Regions from separate parts of the Actinopolyspora sp. BKK2 genome, predicted to be linked through region 2. Evidence: riboswitches for the same ligand, from Rfam matches in the RefSeq annotation. Region 2 holds a riboswitch; each other region holds the start of a gene.
The links. Region 2 has a riboswitch for cobalamin ahead of metE (5-methyltetrahydropteroyltriglutamate--homocysteine S-methyltransferase). Riboswitches for the same ligand answer to the same signal wherever they lie in the genome.
Positions count from the first base shown of each region.

Region 1: linked by a shared signal. The riboswitch ahead of cobN (cobaltochelatase subunit CobN) and the one ahead of metE (5-methyltetrahydropteroyltriglutamate--homocysteine S-methyltransferase) in region 2 are both predicted to bind cobalamin.
Region 3: linked by a shared signal. The riboswitch ahead of G9Q41_RS09025 (VWA domain-containing protein) and the one ahead of metE (5-methyltetrahydropteroyltriglutamate--homocysteine S-methyltransferase) in region 2 are both predicted to bind cobalamin.

Region 1 is NZ_JAANTE010000003.1:460,655-466,584, reverse strand. It holds gene cobN (cobaltochelatase subunit CobN) at 1-3,207, opposite strand, end outside; cobalamin riboswitch at 3,315-3,498, opposite strand; gene cobG (precorrin-3B synthase) at 3,587-4,966, shown strand; gene G9Q41_RS08960 (precorrin-8X methylmutase) at 4,963-5,589, shown strand; gene G9Q41_RS22645 (precorrin-2 C(20)-methyltransferase) at 5,586-5,930, shown strand, end outside.
Region 2 is NZ_JAANTE010000008.1:105,958-111,887, reverse strand. It holds gene G9Q41_RS16780 (VOC family protein) at 42-449, shown strand; gene G9Q41_RS16775 (serine hydrolase domain-containing protein) at 584-1,933, opposite strand; cobalamin riboswitch at 2,175-2,434, shown strand; gene metE (5-methyltetrahydropteroyltriglutamate--homocysteine S-methyltransferase) at 2,566-4,857, shown strand; gene G9Q41_RS16765 (CPBP family intramembrane glutamic endopeptidase) at 4,953-5,927, shown strand.
Region 3 is NZ_JAANTE010000003.1:479,550-485,479, reverse strand. It holds gene G9Q41_RS09045 (LysE family translocator) at 84-719, opposite strand; gene G9Q41_RS09040 (serine protease) at 1,064-1,870, shown strand; gene G9Q41_RS09035 (adenosine deaminase) at 1,964-2,965, opposite strand; gene G9Q41_RS09030 (GNAT family N-acetyltransferase) at 3,134-3,613, shown strand; cobalamin riboswitch at 3,658-3,826, shown strand; gene G9Q41_RS09025 (VWA domain-containing protein) at 3,863-5,930, shown strand, end outside.

The DNA of each region.
Region 1 (5,930 bases), on a different contig from region 2:
GCTGTCCCCGATGTATGCCGCGGGGGAGTCCCCGGTCAGCGCGCGCACGGTGGCCACCATGCCGCCGTGGTACTGGAAGTAGTCGTCGGAGTCGGCGATGTCGTGCTCGCGGGTGTCGGTGTTCTTCGCGGCGACCGAGATGCGGCGGTAGGCGTTCTCCATGTCCTGCCTGGCCGCGACGCCGTCCAGGTCGCGTCCGTAGGCGAACCCGCCCCAGACGGTGTAGACCTCGGCGAGGTCGGAGTCGTCCCGCCAGTTGCGGCTGTCGATCAGCGACAGCATCCCCGCGCCGTAGGCGCCGGGCTTGGAGCCGAAGATCCGCGTGGTCGCGCGCCGTCGATCCCCGTGCTCGGCGATGTCGGCACGGGTGTGCGCGCGGACGAAGTTCCACTCGTCGGGTTCGTCGAGATCGGAGACCAGCTGGAACGCGTCGTCGATCAGGTTGACCACGTGCGGGAAGGCGTCCCGGAAGAACCCGCTGATGCGCACGGTGACGTCCACCCGGGGACGTCCGAGCTCCTCGAGCGGGACGGCCTCGAGCCCGTTGACCCGGCGCGAGGAGTCGTCCCAGGTGGGGCGCACACCGATCAGGGCGAGCACCTCGGCGATGTCGTCGCCGGAGGTGCGCATCGCACTGGTTCCCCACACGGACAGGCCGACCGATCCGGGCCACTCGCCGTTGTCGGTGCGGTAGCGGTCCAGCAGCGATTCCGCGATGGCGTAGCCGGTGTCCCAGGCCAGCCTGCTCGGGATCCCCTTCGGGTCGACCGAGTAGAAGTTGCGTCCGGTCGGCAGCACGTTGACGAGCCCGCGCAGCGGGGAACCACTCGGACCGGAGGGGATGTAGCCCCCTTCGAGCGCGTGCAGGGTGGAACCGATCTCGTCGGTGGTGTCGTTCAACCGCGGGACGACCTCGGTCGCGGCGAACTGCAGGACCTCGACCACCTGTCCTGGGTCCTCGCCCAGCACCGACCGGCACACGGTCTCGGCCGCCTCGGCGCGCCACTCGTGCTGCTCCATGCCCTCGACCAGGGCCTGGGCGCGGGACTCGACGTCGTCCACGCGCTCCCGCGCCTCCGAACCGTCCTCGGAGAGGCCGAGGGCCTCGCGGAGCCCGGGCACGGCGGCCTGCTGACCGCCCCACATCTGCCTGGCCCGCAGCATCGCCAGCACCAGCCCGACCCGGGCCTGGCCTGCGGGCGGGTCCCCGAACACGTGCAGCCCCTCGCGGATCTGGGCGTCCTTGACCTCGCACAGCCAGCCGTCGACCTGCAGCAGGATGTCGTCGAACTCGGCGTCGTGCGGACGTTCCTCCAACCCCAGGTCGTGGTCGAGCTTGGCCGCCTGCATCAGCGTCCAGATCTGACTGCGGATGGCGGGAAGCTTCGCCGGGTCCATCGCCGTGATGTTGGCGTGCTCGTCGAGCAGCTGCTCCAGCCGCGCGATGTCGCCGTAGCTCTCCGCGCGCGCCATCGGGGGGACCAGGTGGTCCACCAGCGTGGCGTGAACCCTGCGCTTGGCCTGGGTCCCCTCACCGGGGTCGTTGACCAGGAAGGGGTACACCAGCGGCAGGTCGGCGATGGCGGCGTCCGGGGCGCAGGAGGCGGACATGCCGGCCGTCTTGCCCGGCAACCACTCCAGGTTGCCGTGCTTGCCCAGGTGCACCATCGCGTGCGCGTCGAAGTCGTCGGTCAGCCAGTGGTAGGCGGCCAAGTAGTGGTGGCTGGGCGGGAGGTCCGGGTCGTGGTAGATCGCGATCGGGTTCTCCCCGAAGCCCCGCGGGGGCTGGATCATGAGCACGATGTTGCCCGCCCTGATCGCCGCGAGCACGATCTCGCCCTCGGGGTCCTGCGAGCGGTCGACGAACAGCTCTCCGGGCGGAGGGCCCCAGTGCTGTTCGATGTCGGAGCGCAGGGACTCGGGCAGGGAGTCGAACCACTCCCGGTAGCGCTTGGCCGGCACGCGGATCGGGTTGCCTGCGAGCTGCTCCTCGCTCAGCCAGTCCCGGTCCTGGCCTCCCGCGGCGATCAGCGCGTGGATCAGCGCGTCACCGTCCTGCGCCGCCACGCCGGGAAGAGCGTCCGGTCCCTCAGCGGGGCCGATGTCGTAGCCCGCCTCCCCGAGAGCGCGCAGCAGCCGCACGGCGGACAGCGGCGTGTCCAGGCCGACCGCGTTGCCCACCCTGGCGTGCTTGGTGGGGTAGGCCGACAGCATCAGCGCGAGCCGCTTCCGCTCGGGCGGGACGTGGCGGAGCCGGGCGTGCCGCACGGCGATCCCGGCGACCCTGGCCGCGCGCTCCGCGTCGGCCACGTAGACGGGAAGGCCCTCCGAGTCGTTCTCCTTGAACGAGAACGGAACCGTGATCAACCTGCCGTCGAACTCCGGAACGGCCACCTGGGTGGCCATGTCCATCGGGGAGAGACCCTCGTCGTTGTCCTGCCAGGCGGAACGGCTGCTGGTCAGGCACATCCCCTGCAGGATCGGGATGTCCAGCTGGGCGAGCGCCCCGACGTCCCAGGCCTCGTCGTCGCCGCCGGCCGTGGCCACGGCGGGCTTGCTCCCGCCTGCGGCCAGCACGGTGACCACGAGCGCGTCCGCGCCGCGCAGTGCTTCGAGCAGCTCGGGGTCGGGGGTGCGCAACGAGGCGCAGAACAGGGGCATCGCCTGGCCGCCCGCGTCCTCGATCTGCTCGCAGAGGGTGTGCACGAAGGCGGTGTTGCCCGCCATGTGGTGGGCCCGGTAGTAGAGCACGGCCACTGTGGGGCCGTCCTGCCTGCCGGGAGTGCGGTCCAGCCTCCCCCAGGTCGGGGTCTCGGCGGGCTGCGCGAAGCCGTGGCCGGTCAGCAGGACGGTGTCGGAGAGGAAGTTGTGCAGCTGCTCGAGGTTCTCCGGGCCGCCGTGGGCGAGGTAGGCGTGCGCTTCGGCGCACACGCCGCCGGGAACTGTGGAGCACTCCATGAGCTCGGCGTCGGGCTGCTGCTCGCCACCGAGCACCACGACGGGCCGCGGGCCGGCGAGCAGGAAGTCCAACCCCTCCTCCCAGGCCCTGCGGCCGCCGAGCAGCCGCACCACCACGAGGTCGACTCCCTCGAGCAGTTCCGGAAGGTCCTGCGCGCCGAGTCTGGCCGGATTGGCCAGCCGGTAGTCGGCGCCGCTGGACCGCGCACTGAGCAGGTCAGTGTCGGAGGTGGACAGAAGCAGGATCATGCGACTCGCTCCTCGGCGTCGAGAACCGGGGCGGTCGACCAGGACAGGCGCGCGATGCACGCGCGGTCGTACGCTGCATCAGGAACCTTCCCAGGGGTCCTCGCCCCTTTGCTGACGGTCGCGGCGGCAGGAGTCTCCTGGCTCCCGGATCCTGGCTCCCTCCGGTCTTCCCATCGTCGTTCGACAGTGACCGTGCTTGGAGTTCGCTCCCCGGTGACAGTGGCGGGACCGCGCCGGATTCACACCGGCTTCCTCCGTCACCGCCGCGGATACGCCGTCCAGTTTCGGGAACGGGCCGATCTCCAGTCAAGCCGACGTGACGAAGCCCGTTCCCCGGCGTGTTTCGTGGCACACTTCCGTGGTCCGTAGCATCACCGCGATGTCCGAAGGTTTCGCTTCCGAACGGGACAGGCCGGACGCCTGCCCGGGTGCGCTCCAGGTCCACCCCGCCGCCGACGGTGGTCTCGCGCGGATCCGCGTCCCCGGCGGGACGTTGAGCACCGAGCAGCTGCGGGTGCTGGTCACGGCCGCGGAGGAGCTGGGCAACTCCACGGTCGAGCTCACCTCGCGGGCCAATCTCCAGCTGCGCGGTGTCGAGTTCCCCGAGGAGCTCGGGCGGCGGATCGGCGCGGTGGGACTGCTTCCCTCGCTGACCCACGAGCGGGTGCGGAACATAGTGGCCAGTCCCGGTGCCGGGCTGGACGACCCCGGTTGGTTGCCGGTGCAGCGGGTCGTGCGTGAGCTGGACCGGGGAATCTGCTCGACTCCGCGGTTGGCCGAGCTCTCCGGGCGTTTCCTGTTCACAGTGGACGACGGGAGCGGGGACGTGTCGCGGCTGCGCGGTGACGTGGGCCTGCTTCCGCTGGACGGGGAGACGGTCGCGGTGCTGCTCGGGGGGAACGACTCGGGCGCGCGAGTGAGGCCGGCCGAGGCCGCGGAGACGGCCGTTCTCGCCGCGGAGGAGTTCCTCGCGGAGCGGGACCGCCAGGGGGGCGGCGTCTGGCGAGTTGCCGAACTGGACACAACGGGAAACCTCGCGGACACGCTGCGTGCTCGATCGGGGCGTGCGGGAGGCACCGTTGTCGAAGTCACACCGCCCTTCGGGGTTCGGCGGGATCAGCAGGAAAAACCCTCGGTGGGGGTCCTCACGCGGACCGGGGGAGAGGTGGCCCTCGGCGTGGGGGCGCCGTTGGGACGCTTGTCCCCCGCGCAGATGCATAGCATCATACGAGCGGCCGAAGCCGCGTCCGGTGCCGTTCGACTGACGCCGTGGCGGACCGCGGTCCTCCCGGGAGTCCGCGAGCACGAGCACCGCTCGTGGTTTTCCGAACTGCGCTCGTGCGGTTTGATCGTCGATCCGTCCTCGCCGTTCAACGGTGTGACCGCCTGCGCGGGTGATCCCGGTTGTGCCAAGTCCCTGGCCGACGTGCACCGGGACGCCGCGTACAGCGCGGCCCGCGGTGCTGCGGTGGCTCCCGGGGACCTGCCGGTGCACTGGGTCGGTTGCTCGCGTCATTGCGGCCGCCCGCGCGGTCCGGTGGTGGAAGTGCTGGCCGGTGCCTCCGGGTACCGGGTCAGCTCCGGCACGCGGGACGAGGAGCTCATCCGGGTGGACGACGCCGGGGTGGAGACGGTGGCCGAGGCCGTGGAACACGCGCGGCGTCCCGGTTCCGCGGCTCCGACGACGGGACAGCACGACGGGTTCGGGCAGAGCCGCGTGAACAGCGACCAGGACACGACGAACGAGGACGATCGGTGACCGAATACATCCGGGACGGCAAGGAGATCTACCGCCGCTCCTTCGCGACGATACGGGCGGAAACCGATCTCGACGAGCTGCCTTCCGACGTCGCCGGTGTGGCCGTGCGCATGGTTCACTCCTGCGGGATGGTCGACCTGGTCGACGACCTGGCCTACTCGCCGGGGGTGGTGAGCTCGGCGCGGCGGGCGCTCGCCGCGGGTGCGCCGGTGCTGTGCGACGCGGAGATGGTGGCCGCGGGGGTGACCCGGCGCAGGCTTCCCGCGGGCAACGAGATCCTGTGCACGTTGTCGGACCCGCGCGTGCCCGACCTCGCCGCGCGACTGGGCAACACCCGCAGCGCCGCCGCGATGGAACTGTGGCGCGGGCGGCTCGAAGGCGCCGTCGTCGCGATCGGCAACGCCCCGACCAGCCTGTTCCGCCTGCTGGAGCTGGTCGAGCAGGGCGCGGGCACTCCCGCGGCCGTGCTCGGGATCCCGGTCGGTTTCATCGGGGCGGTCGAGTCCAAGCAGGCACTGGTCGCGCACCCGAGCGGCCTGGAGCACCTGGTGGTGCACGGCAGACGAGGCGGTAGTGCGATGACGGTCGCCGCCATCAACGCGATCGCGAGCGAGGAAGAGTGAACAGCGAAGACAGCAACGACTCCGCGACCGGGCGCCTGTTCGGAGTGGGGCTCGGCCCCGGTGATCCGGAACTGGTGACGGTCAAGGCCGCGCGGTTGATCGGTGAGGCCGATGTGATCGCCTACCACAGCGCCAGGCACGGCAACAGCATCGCGCGCTCGGTCGCCGAGCCGTATCTGCGCGGGGACCAGACCGAGGAACCGCTGGTGTACCCGGTCACCACCGAGACGACCGACCACCCCGGCGGGTACCAGGGCGCCATCGACGAGTTCTACGCCGACTGCGCCGAACGACTGGCGGCTCACCTGAGCGCGGGACGCGACGTCGTGCTGCTCGGTGAG
Region 2 (5,930 bases):
CGTTCAACTCGGGGAGCCCCTCGACCGGCTAGTTTGCCGTCATGTCCATCGAATTCAGCGCCGTCGGCATGGTCGCCGACGACATGGCGCAAACGCTGGCCTTCTACCGGCGGCTCGGTTTGGACCTGCCCGCCTCCGCCGACGCGGAGGCCCACGTGGAGGCCGCCCTGCCCACGGGAGTTCGACTCATGTGGGACAGGGCGGACGCGGTGTGGACGACCGAGCCCGATCAGGAACCGTCCTCCGACAGGCACCGCATCGCCCTGGCCTTCGACTGCGGTTCGCCGGAGGGCGTCGACAGCACGTACGCGGAGCTCACCGCGGCGGGCCACCGGGGACACCACGCTCCCTGGGACGCACCGTGGGGACAGCGCTACTCGACCGTGCTCGACCCCGATGGCAACCACGTCGACCTGTTCGCCAACCTGCCGGACCGAACGGACGGCTGAAACTCACCCGGCGGTTCGACGGGGCGGACCGGACGAGCCCTGCCCGTCCGGTGAGACGTTCCCGACGGCCCCGCGTGGGGACGGCCGTGAACCGAGGGGCGGAGCGGTTCCGCCCCTCCGGCGGGATCAACCGGTCACTTCCACGGAAGCGTTCCGCCGGGGACGGGAGCGTTCGGATCGTACGGAGCCCTGGTGAACACGAAGGTGTTCAGATCGATGTGGGCGGGGGTCCCGTCCGCGGAACGGACGACGCGCAGCGGCTCCCCGCGGTGGTAACCGTCCAGGCCGATCCAGGTCTCCTCCCCCGCGTAGCGGAACCTCGAGGTCCTGCCCGGCCCCTTCCAGGCCGACAGCTGGAGCAGCCCGTCCGGCAGCACCCGCATCAGGTGCGGAATCGGTCCCCAGTACCACAGCCCGGTCAGCGCCAGCGTCTCCTCCGAGACCTCTGTGCTCGGATGCCACTCCGGTGGGATGCGCGGTTCGTGCTCGGCGAGCACGTCCAGCAGATCGGTGGCCAACGCCCCAACCCCGGAGGTGGTGTTGGCCAGGAAGACCACCCCGGTCGCCTCCTCCGGATCGGCCAGTACGTTCGCGAGGAACCCCGGCATCGACCCGCCGTGCCCGACAAGCCTGCGCCCCCGGTGGCGCGCCAGCTGCAGACCGAGTCCGAACCCCCGGCTCCACTCGGCACCGTCGTCCACGCTGGCCGGTTGGCGCATCTCGGCCAGCGTGTCGGGGTGCAGCACCTCACCGGTCTCGCCCATGAGGAAGCGCAGCCAGCGGACCATGTCATCCACAGTGGACCAAAGTTGTCCGGCGGGGGCCATCGCCGCCGCGTCCTCGGCCGGCTCCGGCTGAAGCACGTCGGCCCACGGGTGCACGGCCAGTCCTGGAGCGTAGGGCTCCACCGGCTCCATCGTCGTGCGCCGCATGCCGAGCGGATCGAGGATCTCCCCGCGAAGCGCGGTGGCGAAGTCCTCACCGCGCAGCCGCGCGACGAGCTCGCCCAACAGCCCGAACGCCGTGTTGGAGTAGTGCAGGACGTGCCTGGGTTCCTCGCGCAGCTGCGCATCGTCCACCGAGGCGACGAACCTCTCCGGGGTGTCGCCGGGAACGCGCTCCCACCACTGCCCCGCCGGTTCGGAGCTCAACCCGCTGTTGTGCGCCAGCAGCTGCCAGATCGGGCGATCGTCCACAACGGTTCCCGGGACGTGGTCGCCGAAGCGATCGGACAGCTCCAACCGCCCCTCGTCGCGCAGGCGCAGCACCAGCACGGCCACGAACGTCTTGGTGATGGAACCGATGCGGTACTGCGTGTTCGCCGTGGGCGGTTCGGTGCGCACCGATCCCCGGCCGTCCACCCAGAGGGTCTCACCGTCGCGGACCAGCCCGGCGATCAACGAGGGAACACGGTTCTGGGACTGCTCGACGGCCAGTCGCCGCAACAGGGCGCGTCGAGTCGTGGGCAGCAGTTCGCTCGGCATGAGGACATGCTTCCGCGCGGGAGCTCCCGTTCGCAAGTTCACCCGCGGCACCGACCCGTAAAGTGTGCCACTCGACTCCCCGAAGCGCGACGCCTTTCCGCTCCGCTCGGCGAAACTCGGACGGACCGCGCTGTGACCGAGAATACACCGGAAGCCGAAATCGCTGCCGAAACGCCTCGCCCGCCCCCTCCACCGGCCTGGACCGAACCACTGGGGACTTGCCAAACCGGGCCGAGCACGCAACCATGCGTGCATCGGTGGTTCACCGGCGGTGACGAGAACGTCCCGCCCGGTGAGGCAAGAGGGAACCCGGTGCGAATCCGGGACTGCCCCGCAGCGGTGAGTGGGAACGAACGCCGTCCCCACGCGGTCGACGAGGATCGCGTTCGGAGCACGGCACTGGACGGGAGAACCGCCCGGGAAGCCGACGGCGAGTAGGAGAACCGGCCGGGCCGGTAGTGCCCACGAGTCCGAAGACCTGCCATCGATGCGCACTCCGGTGCGCGAGTCCGGGGCCTCGCGGGAAGGCCGGCAGGACGGCGGGTCGTACGCTCCCACGCGACCACGACACCTGTGCCACTTTCCTCGAGGCCTCCGGCCAACCATGCCGTCGAGCTCGCGAGGAGAGAGCTTTGACCAGCCAAATCGGATCCACCGTACTCGGCTATCCCCGCATCGGGCCGCGCCGTGAGCTCAAACGGGCGCTGGAGAACTACTGGTCCGGTGAGACCGACCGGGCCCGGCTGCGCGAAACGGCCGGGCAGTTGCGCGCGCGAACCTGGCGGAGGCTGCACGAGGCCGGACTCGGATCCGTCCCGAGCAACACGTTCTCCTACTACGACCAGGTGCTGGACACCGCCGTGACGCTCGGGGCGGTTCCCGAGCGCTACCGCGATCTCGGTCGCGACCCGCTGGACACCTACTTCGCGATGGCCCGCGGAGCGGAGTCCACACCTCCGCTGGAGATGACGAAGTGGTTCGACACCAACTACCACTACCTCGTACCCGAGATCGGCCCGGACACCCGGTTCGGCCTCTCCGACCGCACCCCGGTCGAGCGGTTCCGGGAGGCCCGTGAACTGGGAATCACCACCCGGCCGGTGCTCATCGGGCCGTTGACGTTCCTGCTGCTGGCCAAGAGCACCGCGGAGGCCCCCGCCTCCTTCTCCCCCGCGGATCGGCTGGACGACCTGCTGCCGGTCTACGCCGAACTGCTGGAGGAGCTGCACCGGGCGGGCGCCGAATGGGTGCAGCTGGATGAGCCCGCCTTCGCCGCGGACCGCAGTTCGGCCGAACTGGACAGGCTGCGCACCGCCTACGCGCGGCTGGGCGGACTGTCCACCAGGCCGAAGCTGTTCGTGCCGACCTACTTCGGCGACCCCGGCGAGTCCCTCGGAGTGCTCGCCTCCGCTCCGATCGAGGCCGTCGGGGTGGACCTCGTCGCGGGTTCGACCACGCCCGACGTGCTTTCCGGCCTGACCGGACTGCGGAACAAGACGCTGGTCGCCGGGCTCGTCGACGGTCGCAACATCTGGCGCTGCGACCTCGACGAGGCCCTCTCCACCGCGGCCACCCTGCTCGGCGTCGCCGGTGAGGTCTCGATCGGGACCTCCTGCTCGCTGCTGCACGTCCCCCACGACGTCTCGGCCGAACGCGAGATCGACCCGCAGGTCAAGTCGTGGTTGGCCTTCGCCGAGCAGAAGGTCGAGGAGGTCGTGCTGCTCGACCGCGCGCTGCACGAGGGCCGTCACGTCGTTCGCGAGCAGCTCGACAGGGGGCGTGCCGCGGTCGAGGACCGCCGGGCCGCGGCCAGGTCGCGCGACGAGCGGGTGCGCTCGCGCACCTCGGAGCTGCGTCCCGAGCACGCGCGGCGTGGCGACCCCGCGAAGCGGCGTGCGGAGCAGCAGCGGGCGCTCGACCTGCCGCCGCTGCCGACCACCACGATCGGTTCCTTCCCGCAGACCTCCGAGGTGCGCGGGGCACGCGCGCGGTTCCACAACGGCCGGATCGACCGGGCCACCTACGAGTCCGCGATGACCGGCGAGATCCGCCGTGTGATCGACCTGCAGGAGGAGCTCGGGCTCGACGTGCTCGTGCACGGCGAACCCGAGCGCAACGACATGGTTCAGTACTTCGCCGAGCACTTGGAGGGCTTCGTCAGCACCGAGAACGGCTGGGTGCAGTCCTACGGTTCGCGGTGCGTGCGGCCGCCGATCCTGTTCGGCGACGTCTCGCGCCCCGAGCCGATCACCGTCGGGTGGACGGAGACGGCCCGCAGCATGACCGACAAACCGGTGAAGGGCATGCTCACCGGTCCTGTCACCATCCTCGCCTGGTCCTTCGTCCGGAACGACCAGCCGCTGGCCGAGACCGCGAACCAGGTGGCCATGGCCATCCGCGACGAGGTGGTCGACCTCGAGTCGGCTGGTGTCGGCGTGGTGCAGGTGGACGAACCCGCGCTGCGCGAGCTGCTGCCGTTGCGCTCCGAGCAGCACGCGCAGTACCTGGACTGGGCGGTGCGCTCCTTCCGGCTGGCCACCTCGGGGGTCAGCGACTCCACCCAGATCCACACCCACCTGTGCTACTCGGAGTTCGGTGAGGTCATCAACGCGATCGTGGACCTGGACGCGGACGTGACCAGCCTGGAGGCGGCGCGCTCCAGGATGGAGGTGCTGGACGACCTCAACTCGGTCGGTTTCGCCAACGGGGTGGGGCCGGGTGTCCACGACATCCACTCCCCGCGGGTCCCCGAGGTGGACGAGATCGAGAAGCTGCTGCACGCGGCGCTGGAGGCCGTCCCGGCCGAACGCCTCTGGGTCAACCCGGACTGCGGGCTCAAGACCCGCGGCTACGAGGAGGTGAAAGCGGCGCTGGGCAACGTGCGCACCGCTGCGCGGCGGGTGCGTGACTCGCTGAGCACCTGACTCCGCGCTCGACCGACCCCGTGCCCGCTCGGGCTCACGAGCGGGCACGGGGATCGAGCGGAGGGTTGTGCTGATCACGTCGTCGGGGAGTTGGCATGATTGAGCGGATGAACTCCGAGTACGACCGAGTGGACGTTCGCGGTGCGGTCGGCTTCGTTCTGATCGCCTACATCCCGGCGTGGTTGCTGACCCTGCCGCTGTGGCTTTCCGGCGAGGGGCTGAACTCGACCTGGTACCCGCCCCTGTTGATCGCCATGATGTTCATGCCCAGCGTCGCCGCCCTGGTGACGAGCAGGTGGATCAGCCCGAGCAGGCGCGTGCTGCGCGAGATCGGCATCACCCACCCGCGCGGAGTGCGCGGGTGGTGGAAGTACGGCCTGCTCGGTTGGTTCGGCGCGCCGCTGGCGATGATGCTGACGCTGGTCGTCGGATGGGCGTTGACCGTCTACGACGCGCGCTGGCTGGACTTCACGGACCTGCCGGGACAGCTGCAGTTCGCCCTGACCGAGCAGACCCCGGACTCCGCGATCACCAGCCTGCTGCTCCTGCTGGTGAACGTGTTCGTGTTCGGGTGGCTCAACGTCGTTCCCGCCGCAGGCGAGGAACTGGGGTGGCGCGGTTACCTGAACAGGGCGCTGCTTCCGCTGGGACAGCCGGGGGCGTTCCTGGTCACCGGAGTGCTGTGGGGACTGTGGCACGCCCCGCTGCTGCTGCTCGGCTACAACTACCCCGCCGTGCCCAGCGTGGCCGCCTTCCTGCTGATGACCGTCTTCTGCGTGCTGGTCGGCACGCTGCTGGGCTGGCTGCGGCTGGCCTCCGGCAGCGTCTGGCCCGCCGCGATCGCGCACGGCTTCCTCAACGCCGCGGCGCTGCTGCCCACGGTGTTCAACGCACCGGGCGAGCCGGTCTCCAACGTCTCGGTGGGGCTGCTCGGCTGGACCGGCTGGATCGTGCTGGGACTGCTGATCCTGCTGCTGATCGCGCTGCAGAAGCTCCCGGTGCGACTTCCCGCGCGCGAGGTGGACGAGCCGGGGATCAGCCGTGGCGTTCCCCGCTTCCACCACCGCTGATCG
Region 3 (5,930 bases), on a different contig from region 2:
TTCCGGCGCCGCCGCAGCCGGAAGGCCCCGTAGTCCCGCTGCTCGACAGGACGTCTTCGCGGGGGCGTGTGACCTCGCGTGGTTCACCCGGCCACCAGCCCCGCGGAGATCCCGAGGAAGGCGATCGCGCTCACCAGGTCCAGCGAGTTGCGGAAACTGGGCCTGCGCAGTCTCTCCGCTGCCCGGGAGGCGGTGAGCACGATCGTGAACTCCCAGACGGCGGCCAGCAGCAGGAACACGACCCCGAGCGCCGCCAGCTGGATCGCCGGGTTGCTGGCCGAACCGACGAACTGGGGGAGGAAGGCCAGGCTGAACAGCAACATCTTCGGATTGGTGATGTTGCTCAGCAGGCCACGCAGGTAGGGGTTCGCCTCGGGGCGCACCTCCGCCTCCGGTGTGGAGGCCGCCGTGGCCTCCTTGCGGGTCAGCCACAGCCCGCGGAGGATGCTGATCGCCAGGTACACCAGGTACGCGGCACCGACCCACTTCATCACGGACAGAACCTCCGGCCTGCTTGTGATCAGCGCGCCGAGTCCGGAGATCACCGCGCTCACCTGTATCAGGCTCGCCGTGTGAATGCCCGCCAGCGCGTGGATTCCGGGACGCGTGCCGAATCGCACCGAGGTACGCAGCAGCAGGAAGGTGTCCACCCCCGGTGTGAGTATGACCACCGCGCTGGCCAGCATGAAGGCCGGGAGGGTGCCGACATCCAACAGCATGGCGTTCCTTTCGTTCACGGCGTGACGCGATCCGAGTACCGGTTCCGGGAGCGGAAGTTCACCCGTGCGCGGGCGCCTTGCTCACGCGATCGGGTGATCTTCTGCTCGGCAGGGTCGGGGTTCGTACCGCAGCAGCATGCTTACTGGAAAAGAAAAGCTCTTTTGGTCGCGAATGAGCGGGAACTTTTCCGACCGGAAACCATGATAACGAAAAAAATTACTGCCCAGCAGTGAGCTGTCCCTCATGTGAGCAGCACGACAAGACGGATACAGTCCGCCGTTGGTACGACACGTTCGGAGTGGGGTGACAGTGGTTGCGCTTTGGCCGCGAACGGTGCCGTGCGGTGTCGAAGGCAACGTTGTTCCGCGTTCTCGCGCTCGCAGCCGTCCTCCTGGTGAGCGGAGCGCAGCACGCGGCCGTGGCTGCCGCCTCGGGAACGGAGCACGCAGGAACCCGGGCGCGGGTGGTCGGAGGGCAGGCCACTCGGGTCGGTGAGGCACCGTGGGTGGCCGCGCTCACCGACCGCTCGGGAGGTCAGTTCTGCGGCGGCACGCTCGTGGCGGCCGACAAGGTCGTAACCGCTGCGCACTGCACGATGACTCCCGGAGGCGAATCTCCCCGGTCGGTTCGGGACCTGAGCGTGGTGCTCGGCAGGAAGGACCTGCGCACCGGGGCGGGGCAGTCGGTCGAGGTCGAACGCGTCTGGCGGCACCCCAGGTACGAGCACTTCACGAGCGGATTCGACGTGGCCGTGCTGACGCTGAGCCGGAAGGTGGCCACCCGACCGGTGGAAATGGTCGGGGCGGCCGAGGAGACGCCGTACGCCCCCGGGACCACCGGCTCAGTCTACGGCTGGGGGCGCACCGGGGAGTCGGAGCCGGCCTCGCCGGTGCTGCGCTCGGTGCGCGTGCCCGTCATGGCGAACTCCCGGTGCGCGCGGGCCTACGAGTCCTTCGACTCCGGCGGGATGTTCTGCGCCGGGTATTCGGAAGGTGGCAAGGACGCCTGCGCGGGCGATTCCGGTGGTCCCTTCATCGTGCGAGGCAGGCTGGTCGGGGTGGTCTCCTACGGGAACGGTTGCGCGCGCTCGGGGTTCCCCGGCGTCTACACCAGACTCGCGCGGTACGCGGACGAGATCGCCGGAGTGTGAACGCGCGACCGCCCGAAGTCGTCGAGGAGGAGCGCGACCATCGGTTCGAGTGCTCGTTTCGAAGTCGCGCCCGCGCCGAACGGAGAACCTCGATCAACCGGCCTGGATCTGCCCGCGCAACCGGTCGCGCTCGGACTCGGGCAGGAACGCGGCCTCGACCGAGTTGAGCGCGAACTCCCGGAGGTCCCGGGCGCCGAAACCGAGCTCGCGCTCGATCGCCGCGAAGTTGTCCCCGACGTGGCCGCCGAAGTAGCTCGGGTCGTCCGAATTGATCGTGGTGCGGACCCCGGCATCCACCAGACGGGGCAGACAGTGCTCGGGGAGGGTGTTCACGCAGCGCAGACGCACGTTCGACAGCGGGCACACCGTCAGGGGGACGCGGTCCCGGGCGATCCGCCGGACGAGCTCCTCGTCGTCGACCGACCTGATCCCGTGGTCGATGCGCTCCACGCCGAGCACGTCCAGCGCCTGCCAGACGTATTCAGCCGGGCCTTCCTCGCCCGCGTGCGCGACCAGGTGCAGTCCCGCCTCGCGGGCCCGGGCGAACACGTTCGCGAAGTCGGCGGGGGGATATCCCAGCTCGGCCGAGTCGAGCCCGACGCCGATGATGCGATGCGAGTGCTCGAGCAGTTCGTCGAGCATGCGCTCAGCCTCCGCTGGACCGCGGTCCCGGAGGAAGCAGGCGATCAGTCCGGTGCTGACGCCGAAACGCTCCCGACTGCTCGACAGCGAGGCCTCCAAACCGTCGAGCGCGGTTTCCAGCGACACGCCCCGCGTCGTGTGCGCCTGCGGATCGAAGAAGATCTCGGCGTGGCGGACCCCCTGGTGCGCCGCCCTGTCGAGGTAGTCGTCGGCCAGCGCGGTGAAGTCCTCGGCGCGCCGCAGCACGTTCATGCCCGTGTAGTAGAGATCCAGGAACGACTGCAGGTTGCTGAAGTCGTAGCGTCCTCGGAGGTCTTCGACATCGGTGTAGGGCAGGGTGATGCCGTTTCGCCGCGCCCGGTCGAAGGTCAGTTCCGGTTCGAGAGCTCCCTCGATGTGCACGTGCAGCTCGGCCTTGGGCAGCGTCGAGGTCGTCGGTGTTTCGGGAGCCACCTGGTCTCCTTCCTGTGGCGGACCGGCCGAGTGGACAACCCTACAGTCGATCAGCCGCGGGCGTACCGGCAGTGAGTCGAACGGCACTCCGAGCGGTCAGGGCCCCGGCGCGGACCGGAGCGGCGGCGCATCGGAGTTCGGCGCAGGAGGTGTGATAGGCAGGTAAGGGTGAATCTGCAGCCTCTCGCCACCGCAGTGCACCGCGCCTACACGGCCGATCTGGCCCCCGAGGACTTCTACCGCATGCTGCGGCTGCGGGTGGACGTGTTCGTCGTGGAACAGCAGTGCCCCTATCCCGAGCTGGACGGGCGCGATCTCGAGACAGCGACCAGGCACTTCTGGATCGACGCCGGGGGGACCCAGGTGCTCGGGTACCTGCGTCTGCTCGAGGAACCGGGTGGGAGTTACCGGATCGGACGCGTGTGCACGGCCGAGAGCGCTCGCGGCATGGGGCTCGGCAAGAAGCTCATGCACGCGGCGGTCGCCGAGGTGCGCAAGTCGTCCACCGTGCTCTCGGCGCAGGCCCAGACCGTCGACTTCTACCGCTCGTTCGGCTTCCTCGAGCACGGTGAGCACTACGAGGAGGACGGCATCCCGCACGTCGACATGCACCGGGATCCGGAGAGAGTGACCGGGCTAACGAGATAGCTCACGACGCTTGGTCGCCGAGCGCGCTTCTGCGACCATGCACGTTGATCCAAGCGAGCAACGGTCAGGAAGCCGGTGTGAATCCGGCACGGCCGGCGCCACTGTGACCGGGTAGCGGTTCTCCCGCACGAGTGCCACCGGGGTTGCCCAGGGAAGGCCGGAGGAGCGCGTCGATCCGGGAGTCAGGACACTGCCGTTGCCTCGTTCCGCAACCAGGGGCGTCCGAGACCCTAGGAAGGAATACCGGCGATGACCGCTGCCACGTCGACCTCGTCGACCGTGCGTTATCCGTTCTCCGCTGTTGTCGGGCACGACGATCTGCGCTTGGGGCTGCTGCTCAACGCGGTGTACCCCCGCATCGGCGGTGTGCTGGTGCGCGGGGAGAAGGGCACTGCCAAGTCCACCATCGTCCGCGCGCTCGCCTCGCTGCTGCCCGCCGTCGACGTGGTGGAGAACTGCCGGTTCGGCTGCGACCCTTCCGCCCCGGACCCGCGCTGTCCCGACGGTCCCCACGACGGCGACGTCGGACGAACGCGGCGTGCCGCCCAGCTGGTGGAACTTCCCGTGGGCGCCTCCGAGGACCGGCTGGTCGGGTCGTTGGACGTGGAACGCGCGTTGACCGAGGGCGTGCGCGCCTACCAGCCCGGTCTGCTGGCAGCGGCGCACCGCGGAGTCCTCTACGTCGACGAAGTGAACCTGCTGCACGACCACCTGGTCGACCTGTTGCTCGACGCCGCGGCCATGGGGCGGGCCCACGTCGAGCGCGAAGGGGTCTCCCTGTCGCACGCGGCGTCCTTCCTGCTGGTCGGCACCATGAACCCGGAGGAGGGCGAGCTGCGTCCCCAGCTGCTGGACCGCTTCGGCCTGACGGTCCAGGTGTCGGCCTCTCGCGAGGTGGAGACGCGGACCGAAGTCGTGCGTCGACGGTTGCGGTTCGACGCCGATCCTGCAGGCTTCTCCGCGGAGTGGGCCGAGTCCGACGCCGAACTGGCCCGGCGGATCGCGGACGCCCGTGCCCGCGTGGACTCCGTCGAGCTGCCTTCTTCCGAGGTCAGGCGAATCGCTTCCGTGTGCGCTTCGTTCGAGGTGGACGGGATGCGCGCCGATCTGGTGCTGGCTCGCGCCGCCGTGGCGCACGCGGCCTGGCGCGGTGTGGACGCGGTCGCCGCGGCCGATGTGGAGGCGGCGGCGCGGCTGGCTCTGCCGCACAGGCGCAGGCGGGACCCGTTCGACGAGCCGGGCATGGACGAGCAGCAGCTCCAGCAGGCCCTGGAGGACGCCGCGGCGGAGGTCGAGGCTGAGGAGACGGCCGAGGGCGAGACCGCCGAGGGCGAGACCACCGGGGGAACGGCGGAGGCGAGCGCGGACGGCACGGCGGATCCGGGAGGTTCGACCGATGAGTCCGGTTCGGACGGTTCCGGCGGGAACGAGGACCCCGGGGACGGGCCGGAGGACGACGGTCCCGGTGGGGGCGTCGGCGGTTCCCCGGACGGGAACGGTCCCGACGAGGGCCCGGGCGGAGGCGCGGGCGGAAACGCTCCCTCGGAAGGCCCCTCCGGTGAGAGCGGAACCGGCAACGGCTCCGGAAGCGCTCCCGAGGAGCGCACTTCCGGGGCCACGGAGCCGGACTTCCGGGCCCGCATGCTGGAGATCCCCGGTCTGGGGGAGGGGGCTCCGGGACGGCGGTCCAGGTCGCGCTCCCGTGCCGGGCAGGTGGTGCGCTCCTCCGCGGTGGAGGGGCACGGGGTTCACCTGCAGGCCACTCTGGCCGCGGCAGCCCCTCATCAGTGCGCCCGCGGCAGGAGCGGCCCCGGACTGCGGTTGCGTCCGGAGGACCTGCGGCACGGTGTCCGCGAGGGCCGCGAGGGCAATCTCGTGCTGTTCGCGGTGGACGCCTCGGGGTCGATGGCGGCCCGGGAACGGATGTCGGCGGTCAGCGGTGCGGTGCTCGCGCTGCTGCGGGACGCCTACCAGCGTAGGGACAAGGTTGGGGTCGTGACCTTTCGCGGGACCTCCGGCGAGATCGCGCTGCCCCCGACCTCTTCGGTGGACACCGCCGCCGCGCGCATGCGCAAGCTGCCCACGGGCGGAAAGACCCCCCTCGCGGACGGTCTGCTGACCGCGCGCAGGGTGATTCGCACCGAGCGGATGCGCGATCCGCAGCGACGTCCCCTGCTCGTGGTGCTCACCGACGGCAAGGCCACCGTGGGGGTGGATTCGGGAGGCGAGAAGGCCAACCGCGGCCGCAAGGCGGTCGACGACGCGCTGCGTTCGGCCGGGATGCTGGCCGAGCTCGGTGTCGCTTCGGTGGTCGTGG